2 regions of the Aeromonas molluscorum genome follow, and region 2 is predicted to be linked to the other one. Evidence: riboswitches for the same ligand, from Rfam matches in the RefSeq annotation. Region 2 holds a riboswitch; the other holds the start of a gene.

Region 1 (7,202 bases), on a different contig from region 2:
CATTGGCATGGTCTCCCTGGGGCCAGCTAGGGTAGGCCGGATAGGCCGCCGGGGTGACGCTTTGGGAGCTGCACGTCGTGCCGCCCGTGCCAGGATCACCGCCACCACCCAGTACCGCTTCGGAGAGCGCCGGGAAGTCGGACTTCAGGCCTATGGTCTGACTACCACTGACGAGGCGCATGCCACTTGGCACACCCGCCGCCGGCAGATAATAGGTCATGGCAACTTCGACATCCGTCCCCGGGGCCCAGGCCTTCCAGCTCGGCAGGGTCAAGGCGACCTTGTGGAAGTCCTTCTCGCCCGCGATGCCATCCGAGTTCTGGTTGCCACCGCTCTCGACCACTGTCAGTCCCATGCCGCTCTGATCCGTGATGGTGTCAGAGGTAGAGGTCGGCATCAGGAACTCGATGCGAGTGCCGCCCGGAATGGTCTGGGTCGACTTATTCGTCAGTTTAAGCGTTGGGTTGATTGGATAGTTGGAATCCCCCTCCTTGAAGCCCGAGAGGCTGACGGCAATGTCGAGCTGAGCCGCAGGCGCAGGCAGATCGTTCTGCTGCAAATTGGCTTTGCTCGCCGTGGCGAACTTGTCATACGCCAGGCTGGTCAGCGTGCTGCCCATGACATATTCGTTCTTGGCGGGATCAAAATCATAATCCCCCGCCATCTCCCAGAACATGACGCCACCCAGACCCCGATTGATGATGTAGTCCAGCTTGTGCCCCATGGACTCTTCATCTTCGGTGGAGAGGAACACTTTCTTCTCTTCGTTCCAGAGCCAGGGCGCATGCGCCTTGTCATCGTAGTAACGCACGTACTGACCCTGGATCACATCGGCCGGGTTATTGGCATCCAGACCCCAGGCCGCACCATAGCTCGGCATGCTGGTAATGCCGAGGCTAGCCGCATGCTCCAGGTTCTTGGCATGCCACATGGGCACGGCGCCGCCACCTATCTCATTGCCGTTCTTGTCCAGATCGTGCCAGATGTTGTCGATGCCGACCGCACCATTACCGCAAGGGATGGTACTGCCGCCGGTACCCGGTTGGCAGTCGCTCTGGCTTGGCAGGGCTGCCTTGCCATTGAGACCATGGGTACCGCCGGTGACACCTTGCCAGCCACGGGTGTAATAAGGGACACCCACGTTGATCTTGCCGGCCGCCATGGCCCCACGGAAGTAGTGTGCCGCCCAGGCGGCGTTCAGATAGCCGATGGCACCGAACTGAGCCTGGTTATAGACACCCCACTGGGCCAGTTCCGGATCCGCCTTGTTGTCGAACAGCGCGGCGTTATGGGCCACGAAGTTGTTCCAGGCACCGTGGAAGTCATAGGTCATCAGGTTGACATAATCCAGATACGGTGTGACCTGGAAGTTCTCCATGCCGCGCAGCAGATAAGCTGACGCCGGTGACGCTATGGTCAGCATGTACTTGCGCGCATCTTCGGTGCCAGCGCTGTCGAGCCGCTCGCGCAGCGTCTTCATCAGCACTTCATAGTTTGCAAACAGCTTGCCACGGCACAGATTGGAGAGCGGGAAGTCATTGGGATTGCCCGCATCCTTCATGGAAGTCGGATATTCGTAGTCGATATCCACCCCATCAAAGCCGTACTGGCGGATGAAGCTCACCGCCGAGTTGGCCAGGGCATTGATGCCAGCGGTATTGACCGAGCAGTCGCCCTTGGTGGTGGCGGCATAGAAACCACGGGTATCGGCCCAGCCGCCTACGGAGATCAAGGTCTTCACGTCCGGATATTGCTTCTTGTACTTGGAGAGCAGGTTAAAGTGACCCTGATAGGCAAACTCGGGATCCATTTCAGCGCCCGGCACCCCTTCCCAGGTCAGCTTGGTGGCGGCGTCATCCACCTTGATGAGATGGCTCTGCTCATCCACTGCGGCAAACGCATAGTTGATGTGGGTGATCTTGTCCCAGGGGATGTCGTTCACCAGATAGGAGGGCAGACCATTCTTGCCGGTGCGCCAGGAGGTGAAATAACCGATGACCCGACGGCCATGGTCATCCCCCATGCACTCGCTGCCGTCGGCGCGATAGATCTGGCGCACGTCGCAGGAGAGGTTGCCACCGGTTGGCGGCAAGGCAGCTTCTTCCACCTGGACATCGACCTGGGCCGACTCTCCCGACAGGTTCTGGCTGTCTACGGCAACCAGGGTCAGCGCGGCACTGCCCTTGGTCTGCGGCGTCCAGCTCAGCTGCCAGGGGGCGCTGGTATCCTCACTTGCCTTCTTGCCATCGACATAGAGCTCGACCCTGGCCACGTCGTTATTGGCATCGGTCACATTGCCGGTCACCGTGACGGCGCGGCCCAGAGTGAGTTTGGCCCCGGCCACCGGGCTGGTGATGCTGGCCTTGGGCGCCTCCGGGGCAACTACGGCCGTCACTGTCACACTGACCTGGGCTTCATCGAGGCTCTTGCCATCCTTGTCCAGCGCCCGAGCCGTGATTTGATGGACACCCACTCCGCTGGCGGCCCAACTGGCCGACCAGGGGGCTGCCGTGATGGCGGCCACCTGACTGCCATCGACCAGATAGACCACCTGGGTCACGGCGTCACTGCCACCGATCAGATTGACGGCCAGGGCCAATTCGACCCCCACGCTCACCGAGCTGCCCGCGGCAGGGGAAGAGAGGGTCAGATCCAGCGCAGGCGGATTGGCATCCTGATACAGAGTCCAGGCATCGGCCCAGACAGTGCCTGTACCCGGGGCGTAGTGAGAGCTCGCACCGCTGCACCAGCCTGAGTAGGGAAATTCTTTGCATTGGTAGAGGCTACCGGCATTGCTGACGATATCGCCAGCCTTGTAGGCGGTGCCTGCCTGATAGGCGGGATAGGCCGCGAGTGCCCAACCGGGCAGGGACGCGAGGGCGACCAGCATGGCTAGCCGACTTGGTCTTAAGACTTGTTGCATCTTGTTATCATCCTTGTTTTTGTCTTGGCAAAACGCTGACCAAGGCAAAGCACAACCGCAACAGGTACGACGAAGAAGGCAGCTGACGATGGACGCGCCACTGACTCTTACCTGGGTAACCCCGCTATCCTGGACCCTGAAGTCGGTAGACCGGAGGCTTTGCGTCCCGACCTTTCAGCCGGTTTGCTCTTTACCTGGATTCCATCTGGAACAGCCCGAGTATAGGAAGTCGCCCGCAAATGCTCAATCTTCATTCACAAAGGAAAATATGTTTGAGGTACTCACAGAAAAAGCAGAAAAAGTAGCCAGTTAGCTGCGAACATGCGGCAATTAATGCAGTTATCAACAAAAGCAACCACACAGGTATGTTCAAAACCGCTGATTTGATGAGCTGGAACTGTGAGCCATCTCATGGGGATGGCACCACAAGATGCTGGATGAAACGACAATCCATGTCGGGAATGGCCGCGCAGGCAGGAGGCAGATAGCAAAAAGGCCACCGCGATGCGGTGGCCTTTGGCTTTCTTGTAAAAAGAAATTGGTGGAGCTACGCGGGATCGAACCGCGGACCTCTTGCATGCCATGCAAGCGCTCTCCCAGCTGAGCTATAACCCCAAATTCTTTCTTCATTAGACAACAGGTTCTGGCGGCCCGTTGCCTTTTACTGCAAATAGTGGTGGAGCTACGCGGGATCGAACCGCGGACCTCTTGCATGCCATGCAAGCGCTCTCCCAGCTGAGCTATAACCCCAAATTCTTTCTTCATTAGACAACGGGTTCTGGCGGCCCGTTGCCTTTTACTGCAAATAGTGGTGGAGCTACGCGGGATCGAACCGCGGACCTCTTGCATGCCATGCAAGCGCTCTCCCAGCTGAGCTATAACCCCACAAAGGTCGGCCTGGGTGATACACACCGCACTGCCCTGGGTACTTCATTTTCAATCAGGAACCTGGTGGAGCTACGCGGGATCGAACCGCGGACCTCTTGCATGCCATGCAAGCGCTCTCCCAGCTGAGCTATAACCCCTTTGATTCCAGATTGTCCGAGAAGAATTTGGTGGAGCTACGCGGGATCGAACCGCGGACCTCTTGCATGCCATGCAAGCGCTCTCCCAGCTGAGCTATAACCCCAACTCACCTCGGCGCTGACGAAGTTATCTCCGGCAACGGAGGCGCATGATAGGCATCGACCGCTTTGCTGTCAACCCAAAAATAACGCCGACTGGCGCGTTTAGTCAAAATTCGGGCATTTAGCTGTTTTTACCAGCAACCCTATCGCTATCTTGCTGTTTTTGGTCACAAATTCGTCTTGTATACACACAACAAGGGCCCCCTCGCGGGAACCCTTTATTGTCAGTGGGAGGCGATGATGTCGGCCGCCATGCGCGCTGCGATGTACGCCAGGGCGCGGTCGATACGGGCAAGTACTCGCTCCTTGCCGACCAACGCCATCACGGCGTCGATACCCGGTGAGAGATTATCCCAGACCGGTGACGGCAATGTCCGACGGCAAGCTTACTCGGCGGCCATCCGTGCTGCAATGTACGCCAGGGCACGGTCGATACGGGCAAGTACTCGCTCCTTGCCGACCAACGCCATCACGGCGTCGATACCCGGTGAGAGATTATCCCAGACCGGTGACGGCAATGTCCGACGGCAAGCTTACTCGGCGGCCATCCGTGCTGCAATGTACGCCAGGGCACGGTCGATACGGGCGAGTACTCGCTCCTTGCCGACCAACGCCATCACGGCGTCGATACCCGGGGACTGACCCAGACCGGTCACCGCGACGCGCAGCGGCATGCCGACCTTGCCCATGCCCTGACCCAGCTCGGCGGCAGTCGCTTCAATCAGCTCGTGCAGCGCCTCGGTGGTCCAGCTATCCAGCGCAGCCAGCTTGGCCTTGGCCAGAGTGAGTGGCTCGGCAGCCACGCCGCGCAGGTGCTTCTTGGCAGCGGCTTCGTCGATGGCCTCAAAATCTTCGAACAGATAGCGGCTCTGGGCGGCCATCTCTACCAGGGTGTTGCAGCGCTCGGCCAGCAGCGTAACAACTTCTGGCAGTGATGGGCCCTTGCTGGTGTCAATCTTCTGGTTTTCCATGTGCCAGGCCAGATGCTTGGCCACATAGGCCGGATCCAGACTGCGCATGTAGTGGTTGTTCAGCCACAGCAGCTTGTCGGTGTTGAATGCGGAGGCGGACTTGGAGATGGCATCCAGGCTGAACAGCTTGATCATCTCGTCCAGGGTGAAGATCTCCTGATCGCCGTGGGACCAGCCCAGACGCACCAGATAGTTCAGCAGCGCTTCCGGCAGGTAGCCGTCGTCGCGGTACTGCATCACGGACACAGCGCCATGGCGCTTGGAGAGCTTGGCACCGTCGTCCCCCAGGATCATGGAGACGTGGGCAAACTCCGGCACCGGCGCGTTCAGCGCCTTGTAGATGTTGATCTGGCGCGGGGTGTTGTTGATGTGATCTTCGCCACGCACCACGTGGGTGATCTCCATGTCCCAGTCATCGACCACCACGCAGAAGTTGTAGGTCGGCGCGCCATCGGTACGGCGAATGATCAGATCATCGAGCTCGGTATTGACGAACTCGATGCGGCCACGCACGTGGTCATCGAACACCACTGAACCTTCGGTCGGGTTGCGGAAGCGAATAACGTGCGGCGCATCGGCCGGATGATCGTGGGCGGCATCCCGGCACTTGCCGTCATAGCGAGGTTTCTCGCCGCTGGCCATCTGACCTTCGCGCAGCGCGTCCAGCCGCTCACGGGAGCAGTAGCACTTGTAGGCACGACCATCGGCCAGCATCTCGTCGATGATGCCGTTGTAGCGGTCGAAACGCTTGGTCTGGTAGTAGGGGCCCTCATCCCAGTTCAGCTCCAGCCACTCCATGCCCTCAATGATGGCGTCGATCGCCTCCTGGGTGGAACGTTCCAGATCGGTATCCTCGATACGCAACACGAACTCGCCACCCTGGCTCTTTGCAAACAACCAGGAATAGAGTGCGGTACGGGCACCGCCGACATGCAGGAAACCGGTCGGGCTGGGCGCAAAACGGGTTTTGACTTTCATCTTTAAGCCTTGTGTAGAGGGCCTTGGGCCAATGCGTTAGAAAAACCGTCGCATTTTAGCACTCCCGCCCCCGGATGGGAAAACCGGACATTGATCGCCGCTCTCCAAGAGGGGCAACCTGAACAGTTAGCCCCTGCAACCGGGTGGAAAAATCGGCCAGTGCACGTTCAAAGCCCTGAATGGGTAAATCTGGACCGGGATCTGGGCAAGAGTGAATCCCTTCCGCCACGGATATGAGGGGGATCGCAAAATCTTTCGCTACTTTCGGCTCTACTGTTAACAAAAGCTGGAGATTTCACCTACCAAGCCGATATTTCAACCAACTTTACCCCACTACAAGGGAAGCGCTATGCAGTTTCGTTCTATTTCCCATCGCATCCTGGTGATGGCCGGGATAGCCATGACCCTGGCTCTGGTGATCCTCATCCTGCAGACCCAGTATTCGGGTCGCCAGACACAGCAACTGACCGTCAGCTCCAGTCGCGAGGCTCTGCAAGAAGAGGCTTGGCAAAAGGTGAGTGCCGAAGCCCGCGCCGAGGCGGCCGCCATCACCCAGCTACTGCAAAAGGGGCTCTCCTATACCCAACAGATGGCCAGCGTCCTGACGCTGCAACAGGAAGGAAAGCTCAGCCTCAGCCGCCAGCAGGTCAATGATCTGCTAAAAGCCCAGCTGGCCCTTGAGCCGCAACTTTATGGCGCCTTCGCAGGCTTCGAACCCAATGGTTTTGAGGGAGAGGATGCCTCTTTCGCAGGCCAGGGCGAGATGGGCAGCGATGGTCAGGGCCGCTTTGTGCCCTACTTCTATCGCGATGGTTCAACCATAGGTTCAGACCTGCTGCTCTCCATCGAGAAAAGCGACACGGATGACTTTGGCAACCCGGCCAACGACTACTACGCCTGCCCAAAACAGCAGGGGCAATCCTGCCTCATCGATCCCTTCAAGGTCGACATCAACGGCCAGCAGGTACTGGTAAGCACTATTACCACGCCCATACTGGTGGATGGCAAGTTCAAGGGGATTGCGGCACTGGATCTGGCGGTCGATTCCATCAACCAGCAAGCCAGGCGCCTCAATGACAACATCTATGACGGCAAGGGTGAGACACTGATCGTCAGCGCCGCCGGCGTCATCACAGGTACCAGCGGCGATGCGGCCCTGCTCGGCAGCTCGGCCACACAACGGCTCGGTCAGGAGTGGCGCCA
Region 2 (7,202 bases):
TTCGCCATGCCGACGGCAGTCTCCGGCATCGCCCTGTGCGCCATCTTCGCCCCCAACGGCTGGATAGGCCAGGCCCTGGCCCCCCTTGATATCACCCTCGCCTACAACCCGGCTGGGGTAGTGATAGCCCTTACCTTTATCGGTCTGCCATTCGTGGTGCGTACTTTGCAACCCGTGCTGCGCGAGACCGAGGCTGAGCAGGAGGAGGCGGCAGCCAGTCTGGGGGCCGACCGCTGGCAGACCTTCACTCGCGTGCTGCTGCCGACCTTGATCCCGGCGCTGATCACCGGCTTTGCCCTGGCGTTTGCCCGCGGGGTCGGCGAGTACGGCTCCGTGATCTTCATCGCCGGCAACCTGCCCATGGTCTCCGAGATAGCCCCCTTGATGATCATGAGCCACCTGGAGGAGTACGACTATGCAGGGGCCAGCGCCATCGCCCTGGTCATGCTGCTCATCTCTTTCGTCATGCTGTTGCTGATTAACCAGCTGCAAGCTTGGAGCTGGGCCCGCATCGGAGGGAACCGGGCATGAACCCATTGACAATAAAGCTGATGCTGTTCGGGGCGACACTGTGGTTGTCCCGTTCAAGCTTGCCGCTCTGGCACTGGATTCACATTGGAGGGAGCCGAGTATGAATTCATCCGTAATCGCCGTGGATGCGAGCCCCAGCGTGGTGGGCGTTGCAGACAAACCTCAATCCCCCACCCGGGATCCGCACTGGGTCAAATGGCTGCTGGTCAGCCTGGGATTGGGCTGGTTCACCGTTCTGCTGTTGCTGCCATTGGCCACCATCTTTATCCAGGCGCTGCGCCCGGGGTTCTCCTTCTTCTGGCAAGCCATCAGCGATCCCGACGCCCTGAGTGCCCTTGGCCTCACCGCCCTGGTGACCCTCTGCTCAGTGCCGCTCAACGTTTTGTTCGGCCTGGCCGCGGCCTGGGCCATAGCGCGCTTTCGCTTCCCGGGGCGCCAGTGGCTCATCACCCTGATCGACTTGCCGTTCTCGGTGTCACCTGTGATCACCGGTCTCATGCTGGTGCTGCTGTTCGGCAGCCGGGGCTGGTTTGGTGACTGGTTGAGTGAGCACGACATCAAGGTCATCTTCGCCACCCCCGGCATCATATTGGCGACCACCTTCATCACAGTGCCCTTCGTGGTGCGCGAGCTGCTGCCGCAGATGGAGGCCCGTGGCCCGGAAGAGGAGGAAGCCGCCATCATGCTGGGGGCGAGCGGTCTGCAGATGTTCTGGCGCGTCACCCTGCCGGGCATTCGCTGGAGCCTGATGTATGGCGTGCTGCTCTGTACCGCCAGGGCCGTGGGGGAGTTTGGTGCCGTCTCCGTGGTCTCGGGTCACATCCGCGGCCAGACCAACACTCTGCCGCTCCATATCGAGATCCTCTACAACGAGTATCAGACCGGCGCTGCCTTTGCAGTCGCCAGCCTGCTCGCCCTGTTTGGCATCTTCACTCTGGTGGGGGAGACCCTGCTTAACCGGCTGCGTGGCCGGACCCCATCATCCCATCGCAAGCCGTAAGAGGTCGTCATGAGCATACAAGTGCAACAGCTGAACAAGCATTTCAATCAATACGCGGCGCTCAGCGACATCAACCTCGACTTCAAGGATGGTGAACTGGTCGCCCTGCTTGGCCCTTCCGGCTGCGGCAAGACCACCTTGCTGCGCATCATCGCCGGGCTGGAACAGGCGGATACGGGCCGCATCTTGATCCGGGGGGAAGACGCAGGATCCCTCCATGTGCGTGAGCGCAATGTGGGTTTTGTGTTTCAGCACTACGCCCTGTTTCGCCATATGACGGTGTTCGAGAACGTGGCCTTCGGCTTGAGGGTGAAGCCCAGAGCCGAGCGCCCCGGTGAGCCGGTCATCCGTGCCCGGGTCAGGGAGCTGCTGGATCTGGTACAGCTCAGCCATGTGGCGGATAGACATCCGACTCAGCTCTCCGGTGGTCAGCGCCAGCGAGTTGCCCTGGCGCGCGCCTTGGCGGTGCAACCCAAGGTGCTGCTGCTGGATGAACCCTTCGGTGCCCTCGATGCCCAGGTGCGCAAGGAGTTGCGTCGCTGGCTGCGCGAACTGCATAACGAGCTGCATGTCACCAGCCTGTTTGTCACTCACGATCAGGAGGAAGCGCTGGAGGTGGCGGATCGGGTGGTGCTGATGAATGCCGGCAAAGTAGAGCAGATAGGAACGCCGGTCGAGGTCTATGACAAGCCAGCCAGTGCGTTCGTGCACAGCTTCCTCGGCAGCGTGAACCTGTTCCATGGCAGGGTGGCGGCCCAGGGTTTTGGGGTCGGTGATCGGTTGCTCGCTGGCGGGCGCGCCGATCTGAGCCAAGGGAGCGCGGCCATCGCCTATGTGCGTCCTCACGAACTGGAACTGCATCCTCTCGAAGCCCACGGCGGCGTGGAGGCCACCATTAGCCGCCTGCTGCCCATGGGGCCGCGTATCAGAGTCGAACTGCGTGGCAGCGCAGAGACAAATGGGGCACTATTTGAAGCCGAACTGAGCCGCGTCGAGGCGACACAATTCAGCACCGGACAGAAGGTGCGATTGGTAGCCAGACAGGCTCAGCTCTACCCGGACTATCAGATTTAGGGGACGGGATAACGCCATCACCGGGGCACCCATTGCCAAGGGGCACCGTTATCATTCAAAGCCGAACGGAGCCGCGTCGAGGCGGCACAATTCAGCACCGGACAGACAGTGCGATTGGTGGCCAGACAGGCTCAGCGCTACCCGGACTATCAGATTTAGGGGACGGGATAACGCCATCACCGGGGCACCCATTGCCAAGGGGCACCGTTATCATTCAAAGCCGAACGGAGCCGCGTCGAGGCGACACAATTCAGCACCGGACAGAAGGTGCGATTGGTAGCCAGACAGGCTCAGCTCTACCCGGACTATCAGATTTAGGGGACGGGATAACGCCATCACCGGGGCACCCATTGCCAAGGGGCACCGTTATCATTCAAAGCCGAACGGAGCCGCGTCGAGGCGGCACAATTCAGCACCGGACAGACAGTGCGATTGGTGGCCAGATTGGCTCAGCGCGACCCTGACGACCAGATATAAAGCGGATGCAGCCCAGGGCGATGCGAACAGAGAAATGGAAACCGACATGCCAACCGGCATGGCGGGGTTATATCAAATGGGGGCAACCCTTGGCATGCAGGAGGCGAGGGTGAATTTTCAACAGTTAAGGATCATCAGGGAGGCGGCCCGGCGCGACTATAACCTGACCGAGGTGGCGAACGCGCTGTTCACCTCCCAGTCCGGGGTCAGTCGCCATATCCGCGAGCTGGAAGAGGAGCTCGGCATCGCCCTGTTCGTGCGCTATGGCAAGCGGCTGCTTGGCATGACGGAGCCGGGCAAGGAGCTATTGGTGCTCGCCGAGCGCATCCTCAATGACGCCAGCAACATCCGCAAGCTGGCCAGCGCCTTCGCCAACCGCGAGTCGGGGCGCTTGCTGGTGGCGACGACCCATACCCAGGCGCGCTATGCGCTGCCACGGGTGGTGAAGGCATTTCGTGAGCGTTTCCCCGAGGTGCAACTGGAGCTGCGCCAGGGGGGGCCAGAGGAGATAGTTCGGCTGCTGCAAACCGGTGAGGTGGATATCGGCATCAGCAGTGAGCAGCTCGACCGCAGCGAAGGCGTGGTGGCCTTTCCCTACTACCGCTGGCACCACAACATAGTGGTGCCTAGGGGCCATCCCCTGGCCGGGGAGGAGCCGCTCAGTCTGGCCGCCCTGGCCCAGTGGCCCATCATCACCTATCAGGCCGGGCTCACGGGTCGCATCAGGGTTGATGAGGCCTTCGCCGCCGCGGGTATTTCACCCCAGATCCTGCTGACCGCTCAGGACTCGGACGTCATCAAGACCTACGTGGAGTTGGAGATGGGCGTGGGCATCCTGGCGGACATGGCGTTCGATCCCCAGCGAGACCTGGGGCTCCATCAGCTCGATGGTAGTCGGTTGTTCGCCCCTCACACTGCCTGGATTGGCCTCAAGCAGGGGCAGTTCCAGCACAACTTCGCCTGGCAATTTATCCAGCTCTGCAACCCCGAACTGGCGCTGGCCGACATTCAGGCCCGGGCGCTGCACGGTGAGCCGCTCATCGATTACCAGATCTGAGTCTTTCGTCCTGTCGACAGGGAGCAGCTGATAAAACGGGGAGCCAAAGGCTCCCCGTTGTCTGGTCGGTCACGGCCTCAGGCCTTACTGCACCAATTGCCAGGCATCCTGCCAATGGCTGCCAACTCCTGGCTCATAGTGAGTGGCGTTGCTGCTCCACTGGCTGCACCAGCCTTCGGCGGGGAAAGGTTTGCACTGGTAGATCTTGCCATCTTTGGGTTGCAGCACCCTGATCCCGCTCTTGTAGGCCGAGAGAGAGGCAGGGAACACATATTGGTAATCGCCGCTGACCGGATCTTGCAGCATGAGATCGACGGTCTGCTGCAAGATGGATCCGCCCCCTTTGGGAGTGCCTGCGAGCACCAGCTGGTGGTGACCGGCGCTGAGGTCGGTCAGCGCAAGGCTCAGACTCTGGCTGGCATCCTTGATGTCGGCCTGGATCTGCCCTTTGGCTGCGCCGCCATGGTCATAGAGGGTGGCGGTCACGGCCAGATCTCCCTGCACCGCCAGGGTGAAGTCGAGCTTGAGCTTGCCGCCATCGAGGGGGTAGCTGTCGCTCAGACCGCTCACCGCCATGCTGTCTGTCTGGGGAGGTTGCTGCTGTTCTAGCTGGATCTCGACCCGCGCCAGGCCGCTACCCGCCTTCAGATAGATGGGGTTCTGGCCGTAGACGGGGTTGAAGCTGTCGCCACTGCCCGGCTGGCCGGCGCGGATCTGGCTCTGCTCGGCGTTTATCTGGCTGGCCAGGGCCTGCGCCCAGTTGTTTTTGAGCCCTTGCTCGTCACTGGTGACGGTGAGTACCGTCTGCAGATCGGGACGCTCGCCATTGGCATCGAACACCCGGGTCATGGCCTTGTCTCCTGTCCGGAGATCCAGAGAGGGATAGATGGTGCCGCTCTGGCTCCAGGTCAGCGGCGGCAGATCACCCTCCTGGAAACGGGCATCGATCAGGTTGTAGAAGCTGTTGGGTGTATCCCCGACTTCCCAGACTCCCAGGATCAGCTGGTAGCCGGTGCGCTCTGGCAGGGTACAGCTGTGGGTCATCTGTTTGGGTGGCTGCACCATGCCGCCGTCGATGACACAGAAGGGGGTCAGATCGAAGCTATTTCGGCTTATGGGCTGGTTGGGATCCCAATCCTGCCTGGTGAGGTAGTAGCGCCAGTTGCGGGTGACATGATTGGCGGTAAAAGTCCAACTGATGTCGATGGGGCCCGCGCTGACACTGCGTTTGGTCCAGCGATCGCTGGTCTGGGCGTTCAACTCGGCGAACTGGGCATGGCCGGCTGCGGCTATTTCGCCATCAACAGGACCGCCGTCCGGGAAGCCGGACGGGGCTTCCAGGCTCTGAGGTTCCCACTGGATGGCGCCGCAGCCAATGTTGCCGCCGTTCTTGCACAGAGTGTTGCGGGCTTCCGGGCTGCTGATGTAGCCGTGGGCGAGGGCGCCACCACTGGCCAGCAGGGCGGTGATGACGGCAAGACGATGAAGTGGTTGATTCACTGCCATAGATTCCTTGTATTGAGTCTGTCTGGGCAGTCAGCTTGGCGGGGAACCCCCGAACACCTGCTGCAACCCCGCTATCCCTTGACTGGTCAGGGGACCGGAGGCTTTGCGTCCTGGCCTCTCGACCAGTTTGCCAAATGACTGTGTCTGGGTGTCGGTTTCATTCGACGACCAATAATGGCTAATTTTGAACAAAAAATTAACATAAATTAGCAAAAAAGGAACTGACCGGAGCTGCCGACCACCTTTTGTGCGACAGCGGATGGCTTGCCTGCTGAAGAAATAATCGTGCTATTACCTGCTAATGGTTTGAAATAACAGCCATTGTTCAGAGGTGATGGAGGGCGCAGACAGATGGTTTGGCTTCTGCTAGCGTGGAACAGCGCATCCCAGCGTACATAGCATCAGGGCCAACCCGGATTGACCCCATCACAACAAGAGGGAACTTATGAATTCCATTGCCAGGAATTACTTCAACCAGTTGAATCAGGACTATCTGGCGCTGCACAGGCGCAAAGAGGATCTGTTCTGGTCGACTTATATGGGTACCAGCGATGATCAGGCTGGCTTCACCGCGGCCGAGCAGGCCTACAAGGGGTTTTGTGCCAATCCGGCCCGGTTGCCGGAGCTCAGAGCCATGCTGGCCCAGGCCGAGGAGACGGATCTCAAGCGGGGGCTTGCGGGCTGGCTGGCCTTCTTCGAGTGCAATGTCATCGAGGATCCGGCCGCCGCCGCCCTGATGGACGAACTGGTGGCCGCCGAGGCCAAGCTCTTCGCCCGCCGCAAGGAGCTCAAGCTGGAGCTGCTGGACGAACAGGGCCGGACAGTTCCCGGCAGTTTGCCCGCCGCCGGTGCCTCTCTGGTCGCGAGCCCGGTTGAAGCCGTGCGCGCCAGCGCCGTGGCACTCTTCCATACTCTGGAGCAGTGGGCCCTGGACTCGGGCTTCCTGGAGATCGTTCAGCTGCGCAATCGCTTTGCCCGCACCATGGGTTATCGCGACTACTTCGAATACAAGGTGCGCAAGAATGAGCAGATGAGCCCAGAGCAGCTGTTTGTCATTCTGGATGATTTCATCGCCCGCACCGAGGCGCGTACCCGCCAGAGCCTGGCCGAACTTAAAGAGGCCAAGGGGGAGGCGGCGCTGCAGCCCCATAACCTGCGCTTCTCGGTGAGTGGCGACGTGACCCGCCAGCTCGATCCCTATGTCCCTTTCTCCCGTGCCTTGCAAGATTGGGTGCAGAGCTTCCGCCGCCTCGGCATCCAGTACCGGGATGCCGTGCTGACCCTGGACTTGCTGGACAGGCCCGGCAAGTATGAGAACGGCTTCTGCCATGGCCCAGTGCCGAGCTTCTGGCAGGAGGGGCAGTGGGTGCCGGCCGTGGTCAACTTCACCAGCCTGGCCAACCCGGGTCAGGTCGGCAGCGGCTGGAGCGGGCTCAATACCCTGTTCCACGAAGGAGGGCATGCCGCTCATTTTGCCAACGTGACCGGCAATGCGCCCTGCTTCTCTCAGGAGTTTCCTCCCACCTCCATGGCGTATGCCGAGACCCAGTCCATGTT

Evidence for each region. Region 2 has a riboswitch for cyclic di-GMP ahead of gbpA (N-acetylglucosamine-binding protein GbpA). Riboswitches for the same ligand answer to the same signal wherever they lie in the genome.
Region 1: another riboswitch for cyclic di-GMP. It lies ahead of ACSMDR_RS07480 (glycosyl hydrolase family 18 protein); the one in region 2 lies ahead of gbpA (N-acetylglucosamine-binding protein GbpA).

The regions. Positions count from the first base shown of each region.
Region 1 covers NZ_JBPQCY010000001.1:1,542,049-1,549,250, forward strand. Annotated here, with positions in the region: gene ACSMDR_RS07480 (glycosyl hydrolase family 18 protein) at 1-2,923, opposite strand, end outside; cyclic di-GMP riboswitch class I at 3,035-3,121, opposite strand; tRNA gene ACSMDR_RS07485 (tRNA-Ala) at 3,463-3,538, opposite strand; tRNA gene ACSMDR_RS07490 (tRNA-Ala) at 3,598-3,673, opposite strand; tRNA gene ACSMDR_RS07495 (tRNA-Ala) at 3,733-3,808, opposite strand; tRNA gene ACSMDR_RS07500 (tRNA-Ala) at 3,873-3,948, opposite strand; tRNA gene ACSMDR_RS07505 (tRNA-Ala) at 3,977-4,052, opposite strand; gene ACSMDR_RS07510 (glutamyl-tRNA synthetase) at 4,275-4,421, opposite strand; gene ACSMDR_RS07515 (glutamyl-tRNA synthetase) at 4,437-4,568, opposite strand; gene gltX (glutamate--tRNA ligase) at 4,584-5,999, opposite strand; gene ACSMDR_RS07525 (methyl-accepting chemotaxis protein) at 6,349-7,202, shown strand, end outside.
Region 2 covers NZ_JBPQCY010000002.1:401,793-408,994, forward strand. Annotated here, with positions in the region: gene cysT (sulfate ABC transporter permease subunit CysT) at 1-531, shown strand, start outside; gene cysW (sulfate ABC transporter permease subunit CysW) at 632-1,531, shown strand; gene ACSMDR_RS12500 (sulfate/molybdate ABC transporter ATP-binding protein) at 1,541-2,605, shown strand; gene cbl (HTH-type transcriptional regulator Cbl) at 3,192-4,139, shown strand; gene gbpA (N-acetylglucosamine-binding protein GbpA) at 4,224-5,645, opposite strand; cyclic di-GMP riboswitch class I at 5,704-5,787, opposite strand; gene ACSMDR_RS12515 (M3 family metallopeptidase) at 6,091-7,202, shown strand, end outside.